DNA from 3 places in the Desulfitobacterium hafniense DCB-2 genome. Region 1 is predicted to be linked to each of the others. Evidence: a T-box and tRNA genes for the amino acid it is inferred to sense, from the RefSeq annotation. Region 1 holds a T-box; the other regions hold tRNA genes.
The links. The T-box of region 1 lies ahead of leuS (leucine--tRNA ligase). A T-box ahead of a tRNA ligase gene usually reads a tRNA of that ligase, here a tRNA-Leu.
Positions count from the first base shown of each region.

Region 1 (4,201 bases):
GTTCAGGATAACAGCTTTTTTGAAGTTTCTGATCTGGAAATCCAGCGTAAAGGTTATTCCTATACTGTGGATACCCTTAAGGATATGCATAAGCTCTATCCGCAGCACGAGCTGTATTTTATTACGGGAGCAGATGCCTTTCGCGAGATTTTCACCTGGAGAGAAGTACAGTCTGTTTTATCCCTCAGCCATTTCATCGGGGCTTCCCGCCCTGGATTTGACCCTCATGAGTTTCTTGAAGAATTGAAACGGGATTATCCGGAATTTCTGCCCCATATGCATCTTTTTGATGTGCCTGCTTTAGCCATATCTTCCACCGATATACGTTCCCGGGTCAAAGAGGGGAAGCCCATTCGCTATTTACTTCCTGAATCCGTTCGCCTCTATATCGAAGAAACAGGTTTGTATCGGATCTAGTTTTATGGTTTAGCATTACAGCTTGATTTGTGGATTACAAAATCAGGTAAGTATAGTTCTGGAGCTTTTGCTCATACTAAATTCGAATCCAATAAGCAAGAGGTGACAGCAAATATGGCAACCCTTTATGTCGGAAATTTACCCTGGAACACTACATCTGAAGATCTCAACTCTTTCTTTGGCCAGTATGGTCAAGTGATAAGCAGTCGTATCATTACGGATCGTGAGACAGGGCGCTCACGAGGTTTTGGTTTTGTAGAGGTTGAAGATGAGGATGCGGCACGTATGGCGGAAGACCTTAATGGGAAGGATTTCGGCGGCCGGCCTTTAACGGTCAATGAGGCAAGACCTAAACAGCAGATGTAAAAAAACATAGTTCTGGAAGACCCTCTTGCCCAAAAGGTCAGAAGGGTCTTCTCGCACTGTCAGAAAGTATAAGCTTGCGCTATATACTTTCTAAGCATAAGTGCAACCGGCGACTTCACCTCATTGGCAAGCATGGGTTTAAAGCAACAAGTGCGAAGACAGTGTCTTCGTGGTGAAGCCGGGTTTTCTTTAGCATATATTTATTGGAAAGTAGGTTCTGGCGATTTTGGATATTCAGGAAGCCTACAATTTAGCTTGCAGTTCCATGTCAAAGAAGCGGTTCAGTCATACTTTGGGAGTTGTCCGGTGGGCTCAGGAGCTGGCCATAAAGCATCAGGTGGATGGCGAGAGGGCTCAGATTGCTGCCTATCTGCATGACCTTAAGAAAGAAATTGATTTTACGCAACAGATTTCTATGGCGAAAGAGTGGAATTTAATTCGCTATCCTGAGGATGAAGACAATCCTCAGAGTCTACATGGTCCCCTGGCAGCTTATTGGCTGGAGTGTGAATATGGCTACAAGGATCGGGAAGTATTGGCGGCGATAGCTCATCACACTTTAGGAGCTCCGGGAATGGGGGGCCTGGAGATGTTAATTTATAGTGCTGATCTAACAGAACCTCAGCGTTCTTTTCCCGATGTAGACAAACTACGACAATCCTTGTATGATAATCTTGAGAATGGTACACTAATGTGTGTTGAACATACTTTAAATTATTTGCGAAAAAGTAAGCGGAGCATCCATCCTCAAACACTGCTTACCTATGAAGATTTAAAAAGGAGGCAAAAATTTGCTGACAGATAAGCAATTGCATGGCGCTGTAAACCTTGTTGAAGACAAAAAAGGCCGGGAGACCATTCTGCTTGACCTCAAAGGGATTTCCATGGTCACAGATTATTTCCTGATCACAACCGGAAATTCCACCACTCAAGTTAAGGCGATCACCGATAACCTCTCCGAGAAGCTCCCCGAGTTGGGCGTGACTATTTTAAGAGTAGAAGGGTTGCAGGAGGCCAAATGGGTTCTTGTGGATTGCGGAGATCTGGTGATTCACGTGATGACTCCGGACCAGCGGGAATTCTATAATCTTGAGCGGCTCTGGGGAGACGCGCCGGTGATCAGTTCTTGATAGTTGACATGATGCCGAATTTTGGATTATTATATAGGAAACTTGCGAAAAGCAATGAAGGGGAATAAGCCCAAACAACCTCATTTCAGAGAGGCAACGGTCGGTGAGAGTTGCTGTGAGACTTTGGTAAGCACTCGCCCCGGAGCTGTACTCAGATCATAATGAGTGCCGGTGCGAGCCGTTATCATCGATGAAGTGCAGTTGAAATTGGGTGGTACCGCGGGAAGTTACTCTCGTCCCTTTAGGGATGGGAGTTTTTTATATCTTGATTTCATCTCGATCATGGAGTTCGGAATGTTTAAGGGGGAAAATTATAATGCAAGAGAAATATCTTTTTTCAGAGATTGAGCCTAAATGGCAAAAAAAATGGGTGGACAGAAAAGATTATCAAGCCGAAGAGCATTCTGATAAACCCAAATTCTATGCTTTAGCGATGTTTCCTTACCCTTCCGGCAATCTTCATATGGGACATGTCCGGAATTATTCTATAGTGGATGTCATCGCTCGCTTTAAGCGGATGAGGGGTTACAATGTTCTGCATCCCATCGGTTGGGATTCTTTTGGGCTGCCGGCAGAAAATGCGGCCATTAAGAATCAAACGCCGCCGGCTGAGTGGACTTGGAAAAATATCGCCAATATGAAAAGGCAGCTTCAGGAAATGGGAATCTCCTATGATTGGGAGCGGGAGGTTACGACCTGTCATCCCGACTATTACAAGTTTACGCAATGGATCTTTTTAGAGTTTTACAAACATGGCTTGGTGTATAAGAAAAAAGCCGGCGTCAACTGGTGTCCTTCTTGTGCCACCGTTCTTGCCAACGAGCAGGTGGTGGATGGAGCTTGTGAACGTTGCGACACCGCCGTTACCAAAAAAGATCTGGAACAATGGTTTTTTAAGATTACGGACTATGCTCAAGTGCTTTTGGATGATCTGGAAAAGCTCCCCGGCTGGCCTGATAAAGTGAAGACCATGCAAAAAAACTGGATTGGCCGTTCTGAAGGAGCCGAAGTGGAATTCGACCTGGAGAACCACGGGGATAAAATTCGGGTCTATACCACCCGGGTGGATACGATTTTTGGTGTGAGCTATGTAGTGCTGGCACCGGAGCACCCTTTGGTGCAAAAGCTGATTGCTGGTACGGAATACGAAAATGACGTGCAAGCCTTTATCGAACGGATGAAGGGGCTGAATGAAATCGCCCGGACTTCCACCGAAACCGAAAAAGAAGGCCTGTTTACCGGGGCCTACTGCATTAACCCCTATAGCGGAGAAAAAGTACCCATCTGGATCGCTAACTATGTTCTTTTTGAATACGGAACAGGAGCGGTTATGGGCGTACCGGCCCATGATGAAAGGGACTTTGAGTTCGCCGGGAAGTATAAGCTTCCCATTAAGACCGTTATCCTGCCTGAGGGAACCCCTGTGGAGGAAAAGGATACTCCTCTTCAAGCAGCTTTCGTTGAAGAGGGAATGATGGTGAATTCCGGCGAGTATGATGGTCTCAAGAATGTGGAGGCCTGGGAGAAGATGTGTGATAAAGCTGAGCACGATGGCTTTGGTGAACGGAAAGTGAATTTCCGCCTCCGTGACTGGCTTATTTCCCGTCAGCGTTACTGGGGAGCTCCCATTCCCATGATTTATTGCGATCATTGCGGAATTGTTCCTGTGCCCCAGGACCAACTCCCTGTCATGCTCCCGGACGATGTGGTCTTTAAAGCGGGGGAGAATCCCCTGACCACCTCGGAAAGCTTTAAACAAACCATCTGTCCCACCTGTGGCGGTAAGGCCCGTCGTGAAACAGACACTATGGACACTTTTATGTGCTCCTCCTGGTATTTCCTCCGCTATACTGATCCCCACAATGCTCAGCTCCCCTTCGCCAAAGAAGCTGCAGATCACTGGATGAATGTGGATCAATATGTAGGTGGAGTAGAGCATGCTATTCTCCATTTGCTGTACTCGCGTTTCTTTACTAAGGCTCTGCGGGATTTTGGCTATCTTAAAGTCGATGAGCCCTTTGCCAACCTACTCACTCAGGGGATGGTTTGCCTGGGCGGGGCTAAAATGTCCAAATCCAAGGGTAATGTGGTAAGTCCTGAAGAAATTATTTCTAAATATGGTGCCGATACGGCCCGCCTCTTCATCCTCTTCGCAGCTCCGCCGGAGCGGGATTTGGAATGGAACGACCAAGGGGTGGAAGGTTGCTACCGCTTCCTCAACCGGGTGTGGCGTCTGGCGGCTCAATACGAAGAAGTCTTAAAGACTACTGGGGCAGGGGCTAATGAAT
Region 1 covers NC_011830.1:4,592,725-4,596,925, reverse strand. Annotated here, with positions in the region: gene nadD (nicotinate-nucleotide adenylyltransferase) at 1-417, shown strand, start outside; gene DHAF_RS21630 (RNA recognition motif domain-containing protein) at 532-783, shown strand; gene yqeK (bis(5'-nucleosyl)-tetraphosphatase (symmetrical) YqeK) at 1,010-1,588, shown strand; gene rsfS (ribosome silencing factor) at 1,575-1,913, shown strand; T-box leader at 1,959-2,157, shown strand; gene leuS (leucine--tRNA ligase) at 2,230-4,201, shown strand, end outside.

Region 2 (4,201 bases), 2.0 Mb from region 1:
CTTTTTGAACAAGGAGGATTTGCCATGTGGACCGTTATTTATATTGCGCCCAATAAAGCAATTGCCGAGAAGTATAAAAAAGCCCTTTCTGAAGAAGGAATGCTGGTTCAGCTTCGACCCATTGGCTCAGCTCATCTGGGGGATCACGCATCGGTGGAGATCCTGGTCCCTGAGTCAGAGGCGGAAGAAGCTCATGAAATTATTACTAGCTATATGGGGAGCTAGGTATGTTAAAAGATATATTTCGTAAAAAACGCAAATACGCAACTCTCAGTTCGCTGCCTCCGAAAAATTCGGAAGGGGGGCTGGCTTATTTCGACGAGCCCTCTCCGGAACAGGAATCCACCCGCAAAGAGCTCCCTGACGGTCTCTGGGTGAAATGTCCTAAATGCGGCGAAGCGCTGTTTAATAAGGATTTGGTGGAGAACCAAAGAGTCTGTCTGACCTGCAGTTATCATTTCCGCATCCCGGCCCGGGAGAGACTTGAACATCTGGTTGATCCGGGGAGTTTCGCAGAATGGGATCGGGAGCTTCAGACCACGAATCCGCTGAGCTTTCCCGATTATGAGGAAAAGCTGGCGGAAGCCTATCAGAAATCCGATGTTTCGGAATCCGTACTTACAGGCCAGGCCAGCATCGAAGGAATGCCGGTGGTTCTGGCTTTTAATGAGGGGAACTTCATGATGGGCAGTATGGGCTCTGTGACCGGAGAGAAGATTACCCGCGCTATTGAGCGGGCTATCGAACTGCGCTGTCCGGTGATTATTTTTTCCACCTCCGGCGGAGCACGCATGCAGGAGGGAATCCTCTCCTTGTACCAAATGGCTAAGACCAGCGCGGCCTTAGGGCGTTTGGCCGAGGAAGGGCTGCTCTATATTTCCGTATTGACCGATCCTACTTTCGGAGGAGTCACAGCCAGCTATGCCTCCTTAGGAGATATACATATCGCTGAACCGGGTGCACTGATCGGCTTTACAGGTCCCCGTGTCATCAAGCAAACCATGCGTAAAGAACTTCCGGAAGGTGCCCAGACTGCTGAATTCAATCAGAGCCACGGACAGATTGATTGTGTAGTGGAACGAGCAGAGATGAGAAAGGTTCTAGGACGTTTGCTGCGTTATCATCAGGAAGGGGCAGTTTAATGGCTCAACATTTTGATTTTGAAAAGCCAATTCTTGAGCTTGAACAGAAGATCGCGGAGCTGCAGGAATTCTCCAAAGAGAAGGATATCAATCTTTCGCCGGAAATCTCCAAGCTCATGCGCAGACTGGTACGATTAAGAAAAGAAATTTACGGCAACCTGGAACCTTGGCAAAAGGTTCAGATTGCCCGCCATATGGAACGACCGAATTTTTACGATTATGCCCCTCTGCTTTTTGAGGATTTTATGGAGTTCAAAGGGGATCGTCTCTTTGCCGACGACAAGGCTATCGTCGGCGGTATCGCCATCTTTCAAGGGATTCCCGTCACGGTGGTTTCCCATATCAAAGGGAGAGGGACTAAGGAGAATATTCAGCGAAACTTTGGCATGCCCCATCCGGAAGGATACCGGAAGGCTCTCCGCCTGATGGATCAGGCGGAAAAATTCCACCGCCCCATCCTCACCTTTATCGATACTCCCGGTGCGGCTTGTGATCTTGAAGCGGAGGAACGGGGGCAGGGGGAAGCCATTGCCCGCTGCTTACAGGCCATGGCTGGGTACAGCGTTCCGATTATTTGCACCGTGATCGGGGAGGGAGGCAGCGGCGGCGCCTTGGCCTTAGGTGTGGGGAACAAGGTCTTGCTGCTGGAGAATTCCTTCTACTCGGTCATTGCTCCGGAAAGCTGTGCGTCAATTCTCTGGAAGGATCCGGGCAAAGCGAAGGAAGCGGCTTCCGCTTTAAAATTCACCGCCCAGGATCTCCTGGAGCTGGGAATCGCCGACGGCATTATCAAGGAACCCCTGGGAGGAGCCCACCGGAGTGTGGAGCGGACCGCCGAGGAAATGAAGAAAACCATTGCCGAAGCCCTGGCGGAACTTCGAGAACTCCCACCGGATGAGCTGCGAACTATGCGTTATGAAAAACTTATGAACTACGGAGAATTTGAAGAGAAGGCTTGACACATTTTCAAATTCTATGCTATTATATCTAAGTCACCTGTTGCCGAGGTGACCTGCTCAGGCAGTATGCGAGTGTGGCGGAACAGGCAGACGCGACGGTCTCAAAAACCGTTATCTTTACGGATGTGTCGGTTCGACTCCGACCACTCGCACCAATCGAAAAGCCAATCCCTGCAGACATTGCAGGGATTTTTTATTTCTTCGATATTCGAAATAATAAAAATTAGGTGGAACAAAAGTGGAACATTTGATTTAAGCTGAGGTCAGCCCTTTGGGGTTGGCCTTTTTTAGTTTACTTCGCTTTTGGCTTCGCTTTGCTTTTTCGCCATTATCCATTTTAGGGCTTGGATCTCGCCGGCTCTGGCGCCAATTTCTAAGGCTAACGTCACAGCGCCTCTAGCCTCTCTTACAAAGCAAATGCCAGTTCTTTATGATCTGGCATTTTTACCGTCTTTGAAGATGATTTCCTAGAGATATTGAGAAACTTCTGGCTCAGGCTGAGAATCAAGTTGTTCAGGTTCAGGTGGCTGAGGAATTTTACTCTTGAGTGCCCCTATGAATTTTCTCCAATGGAGAGAAGCATCGACAATCTCGAATAGAAGAATCTTTACATCGTCAGGGTTATTTGCCGGATGATAACTGATAGAGAAATCGCGATTTCTTGTTCCATGCTTCTTCTTAATTTCGATGGAAACTATCTGATCGTAAAAGAGGTATTTGGGAGTTTTATCTTTCCCTATTCGTAAAGTGATAGAAAGCCTTTGTTCTGCATCATCTTGTGTAAGTCTAACACTGCTATTATCATCAAAGTCGCTGATTCCCTGAACATACATGAAGTTACAGGCAAGGTTCCCATACCAATCCCTGCTTCCAAATACAGGCAATTCAATCCCTCCGATCTGTATTACTTTTACCAAAATTATACTCAAATCATAAGGCTATTGTTACAGATAATTCATGATTGAGGCTTCATAAGCTTTGATTATCGCTTTTGCTGATTTCATTAAAAATAATGAAATAGGCGGAATACAATATGAGTGATTTACCCTGCTCCGGCGAGGTTTCAACATAAGGACAAGGTCATCAACGTGGAGCAAATCCTCAGGGTTAGCGAGGAGAAGCTGGCCGGGAACCCGATGAAAATCTACTCGTGTCAGAGCGACATTGACGGAAAGCTAAGGCGGTATGATTTGAAGTTTGAACTACAAACCTGTAAATGGTTTCTTTATAGGATGTGAAACCCCCGGGGACAATAATTCCCGGGGCTGTTTTTATCGGTCCTTATAGGATTATGTGAATTCCTATTGCGGCCACCTCCTATTTAAATATAAAAGGAATTTCTTCTGGCAAGAAGATAATCCCTGCTTTTCGACAAATGGTTACATATGTCGGTAATAAAGAGCATGACCCTATTGAGGCATCATTATGAAAAAGTGAAACAATCGATTCAAAGGTATCCCTAAATTAACGTTTACATCCCCAACACTGAAATTATAAAACCCTTGTAATCACTGCGTTTCACTGATAAACTTAACTATACCAAACGCATTGGATAGGTTTCAAAAACCGTTATCTTTACGGATGTGTCGGTTCGACTCCGACCACTCGCACCAAAAAGACAAGGCGAAAATGATTTATTGGCTGTAAAGCCAGTAAATCCGTGCCTTTCGAGGGCTTCCACTATAAAAAGTGGAAGCCCTTTTTCCGTAGATTTATGAGGGGTAATGCTTCACCCTGACAGGACTCAAACTCACAAGTAGAACAATAAATCGTAGCGCCCTTTTTGAGAGGGCTGTCAAAGATAAAAGGGCGCTACCCAAAACCCGCACAACCCAACAAACCGAAACTGCAAAAGGGCGCTGATTTTAACGGCTTGATTAAGAGCCAATGAAGTCAGCGCCCTTTTTGCATTTCAACATCAGAACAAGGAGGAAATTCATATGGTCAAAGACTTTTTCAAAGAGCTCTCCCGCGTCCTTTCCAAACATGATATTGAAACTGCTCCGCCAGAAAGAAACGCACTGCCAATCCTGATAAATGGCCGTTCCGCCTGCCATGTGGAACCCAGCGGGTATATGTGCATCTTCCCTGGTGACATTC
Region 2 covers NC_011830.1:2,605,456-2,609,656, forward strand. Annotated here, with positions in the region: gene DHAF_RS11950 (putative signal transducing protein) at 25-225, shown strand; gene accD (acetyl-CoA carboxylase, carboxyltransferase subunit beta) at 228-1,142, shown strand; gene DHAF_RS11960 (acetyl-CoA carboxylase carboxyltransferase subunit alpha) at 1,142-2,101, shown strand; tRNA gene DHAF_RS11965 (tRNA-Leu) at 2,170-2,256, shown strand; gene DHAF_RS11970 (hypothetical protein) at 2,569-2,985, opposite strand; gene DHAF_RS11980 (hypothetical protein) at 4,042-4,201, shown strand, end outside.
Region 2: it has a tRNA-Leu gene. The T-box ahead of leuS (leucine--tRNA ligase) is inferred to sense a tRNA for this amino acid. The anticodon was not compared.

Region 3 (4,201 bases), 1.0 Mb from region 1:
ATATGAATTGTATGAACAGAAAGTCCTTAAACAGGGAATCAGGGGTACCCAGATCCATGTTCACGCTTTGGAAGGTCATGTCCATCGCCATCTGTCGGATATTCAGGCAATCATCGGCAGAAGTGCTTTGCCTCCCCAGGTTAAAGAGAAGAGTTTAGAGATATTTACCCGTTTAGGGAAAGCTGAAGCGAAGATTCATGGCACCGATATCGAACAGATTCATTTTCATGAAGTCGGCGCAGTCGATGCCATTGTGGATATTGTCGGGGCAGTCATAGGTTTTTGGCGTTTGGGAATTGAAAAAGTGTTTGCTTCGCCAATTCATGTGGGAAAAGGTTTTGTTAAGGCGGCTCATGGGCTGCTGCCCGTACCTGCTCCGGCTACCTTGGAATTATTGACCGGGGTTCCGATTTATGCTCAGGATGTGGAAGGAGAGCTGGCTACTCCCACCGGAGCTGCCATAGTAACCGCCTATTGCCGGGAGTTTGGTCCATTCCCTAAAATTAGAGTAGAGAGAGTCGGCTATGGTGCAGGAGTGAAAGATTTAACCATCCCGAATCTATTAAGGCTGACCGTCGGAGAGCTGGCCGATGAGGATAAAGGGCAGGAGGGGATTCGAGAAGGAGAGGCATTAACCCTGGAAGTAAATATCGACGATATGAACCCGGAGTGTTACGATTATCTCTTTGAAAAACTCTTCCAAGCAGGAGCAATGGATGTCTATATCCAGACTATCCAGATGAAAAAAAACCGCCCTGCCGTACTGCTGACGGTGCAGACTCCCTATCATAAGCTGGAGGAAATGCGCAAGATTCTTTTCCAGGAGACGACCACCATAGGATTACGGGTTTATCCGATCAAAAAATATATGCTTCCTTATGAGCTATTCACTGTTGAAACAAACTACGGTTCAGCGAAAGTCAAGGTGGCTTTTATGGAAGGGAGAGCCTGCACGGTCAGCCCGGAGTACGAGGACTGCCGCCGGCTGGCCCGATTGACCGGAGAACCCCTTAAGCAGATCTATGAAGAGATAAAAGAAAAGGCGAAAATTTTACTTTATTCGACGAAATATCCTATAGACTAATTGGGCCAGATTTTGTAAAATATTTTTGTTGGGCTGTTATCTGTTATCATATGGAAAGGGAGTCAAATCTATGTGGAACCATCAATTGCTTAGGCTCATTGAGGATATGAGAAAAGAGCTTAATCAATTAGGTAAGAGAAAGCCTCTTACCGACCCGGAAGTGATTAGTTTAAGCCAAAGGCTGGACGAGCTTCTCAACGAATACCACCTTACAGCGAAATAATGATTATTAATATGTAGCCCTATCAGCAGATAGGGCTTTTTTGTATCTTTCCGAACGGTCTACATCCCATGCTTCAATTACTGGAATTAAAGATATTCCAAATATAATCTTTGATGGTAATCATCGCTTTTTGGTACCCTTTGCTCCATATCCTAACCTCGTAGTTGTAGTCTTCGAGTGGTTTTTCGGCTTCGCGCTCGACAAAATCCAGTAATTGTTTTAGTTTTACATACAGTTCATCATTCATCATAATGCTCACTCCCTATTTGCCCTCTCTTTAATGTATGCACAGGGCGGCAGAGTCGTGTACAAGCTTTTAAAGTAAATTAAAATATTCTATTGACAAGTCGGCTCAGTTTTCATATAATGAATATTGTCTCGCGGACGTGGCGGAACTGGCAGACGCGCTAGTTTCAGGTACTAGTGAGTGTACGCTCATGGAGGTTCAAGTCCTCTCGTCCGCACCATAATGAAATTTTGAAGCCCTTGAAAAATCAAGGGCTTTTTCATTTACACCTTGCAATGACAGAGCGCCTAGAAGAGTTATTTCGGTAAAGGATGTAATTTTAATTATTATAAATATAAATTTTTTTGTTAATCTTAATAATTGGTTGTTCATTTTTCACAAAAGCATAAGTATAATGGTTTTAAGGGAAATAGGCCCGTTTAAAGCCTTATAGGACCAAAGGGAAAATATTTGGAGCAGAAAAAACAGAAGAGGATAAAGAATAATTTTGGCGAAATTGTATATACGTTTTGTTTAAATGAGATAAAAGTACATATTTGTAAATTGAGAGCAGGAGTGTTATATGCGTTTAGTAAATATTGCTTATGTGGGCGAAGGAGAAGTGCTTGCTCGTCCGCTGGTTAGTCCCAACGGAAAGGTCCTATTGCAGGCAGGAGTAAAGCTCACTCGTAATTATATAGATAAATTATCTCGTTTGGGGTTTGATACCATGTTTATTGAGGATGATACATTTCAGGATGTGGAGATTTATTCTGCGGTATCCATAAAAACACGTGAAGCAGCTTACGCGTCTCTGGAAAATCTGAGCAAAAATCTCAATGAAGCACAACCTCACACCGTTAATCTGGGTGAGGTTAAAAAGGCAGTGCAAAACATCATCGCTGATCTTCTTTACAGCAAGGACATGCTGGGAAACGTTATGGAGATTCAGGGATACGATGATTATACTTTTCATCATTCCGTGAATACCACCATTATCGCCTTAATTATGGGAATATCTATGGGCTGGCATAACGGAAAACTGCTGGAGCTTGGCATGGGTGTGCTCATGCACGATGTCGGCAAGATAAAGATCCCTTCGGAGATACTTAATAAGAGAGGACCCCTTACTCCTGAAGAATTCGCGGAGATTAAGAAACATGCTGAATATGGATTTGAAATCCTCCGGAAAAACCATGACATTAACTTACTGTCTGCTCACATCGCTCTTCAGCACCAAGAGCGTTGGGATGGCAGCGGTTATCCGAGGGGATTAAAAGGGAACCAGATTCATGAATATGGCCGGTTAGCTGCTGTTGCGGATGTTTATGAGGCATTAACCAGCAAAAGGGTTTATCGGAATGCTCTGCAGCCGTATGAGGCCTACGAATATGTTATCGCCAATTCGGATACCCTTTTTGAACCTAAAGTAGTGCAGAACACCTTTTCCAAATGCATTACGCCCTATCCTACAGGTACAGGGGTCCGTCTTACCAACGGACTTCGCGGTAATGTGGTAAAGCAAAATTTCACTTTTCCGACCCGGCCTTATGTCCGAATGACCCATGAAGGAGAGATTCGCCTCATTGCCCCCATTGATTATAACCTGGCGGAACATCCTTCCTTGATGATTGTCGGCATAGAGAACAAATAAAGTATTAAGATTAAAGATGAAATAAAGAAGCAAAACCGGATTGGGTATAGTATGCCCGGCTTTGCTTCTTTTTGCGTGGATTAGGTCAGTAAGGCAGACAGCTCTTCAGCTTTATGAACGGGTTTATGGCAAGCGTAATTCTGACACAGGTAGGCGGTCATCTTTTCAGAATCCAGGGGATAGTCTTTTAACCAAGGAATAAGCTCAGAAAGGGTACCCTCCTCATAAAGAAGAGTGGTATAGGGATGGAACTTTTTAAAGATTGCGGTCTTCATGTTCTTTAGCTCAGGATGCTGCAGAGGGCCGGCCAGGATAATCTCCCTGCTTTCCTGGAGAGCAAACTGGATGGCTTGCAGAAAAGCGCTGTACCCTGAAGGATAAGTGGAAAGGGTGGCTTTAAAGGCATTTATCTGTTCATAGGCTCTCTTTTCCAGTTCCCCGTCGCCGGTAAGCCGGGCCAGGCGGATCAGGTTCAGGGCAGAGATAGAATTGCCGGAGGGAGTGGCCCCATCATAGATTTCTTTAGGGCGGATCAGCAGTTCCTCAGCATCCCGGCCTGTTAAGAAGTATCCGGACTTTGCCCCATCCCAGAAAAGTTCATCCTGTTCTCTTTGCAGCTGGAGAGCGAATTCCAGATGCTCTTTTTTTCCGGAAGCTTGATAGAGTTCAATAAGGCCCCAGATTAAAAAGGCATAATCATCCAAATAGCCTAAATGGGCGGAATCCCCATCACGGTAGCGGGCTAACAGGCGCTGGTTGGCATAGAGATTTTTCCGGATAAAATAAACAGCCTGCTCTACCGCTTCAGCATAGGCGGGCTCGCCAAGGACTTGAGCGCCTTTGGCTAAGGCAGCGATCATTAATCCATTCCAGGAGGTGAGGAGCTTGTCATCCTTGTGGGGAGGAATCCTTTCCTTGCGGACAGCAAAAAGCTTTTCCCGGGATTTTTCAAGGCGTCTTTTGAGGACTTCGAGGGAATGCTGCCTCTCTGAGCCCAGAGCTTCCCAATCTGTA
Region 3 covers NC_011830.1:3,570,772-3,574,972, reverse strand. Annotated here, with positions in the region: gene larC (nickel pincer cofactor biosynthesis protein LarC) at 1-1,084, shown strand, start outside; gene DHAF_RS16655 (aspartyl-phosphate phosphatase Spo0E family protein) at 1,155-1,307, shown strand; gene DHAF_RS26145 (hypothetical protein) at 1,381-1,557, opposite strand; tRNA gene DHAF_RS16650 (tRNA-Leu) at 1,688-1,774, shown strand; gene DHAF_RS16645 (HD-GYP domain-containing protein) at 2,117-3,187, shown strand; gene DHAF_RS16640 (thioredoxin domain-containing protein) at 3,268-4,201, opposite strand, start outside.
Region 3: it has a tRNA-Leu gene. The T-box ahead of leuS (leucine--tRNA ligase) is inferred to sense a tRNA for this amino acid. The anticodon was not compared.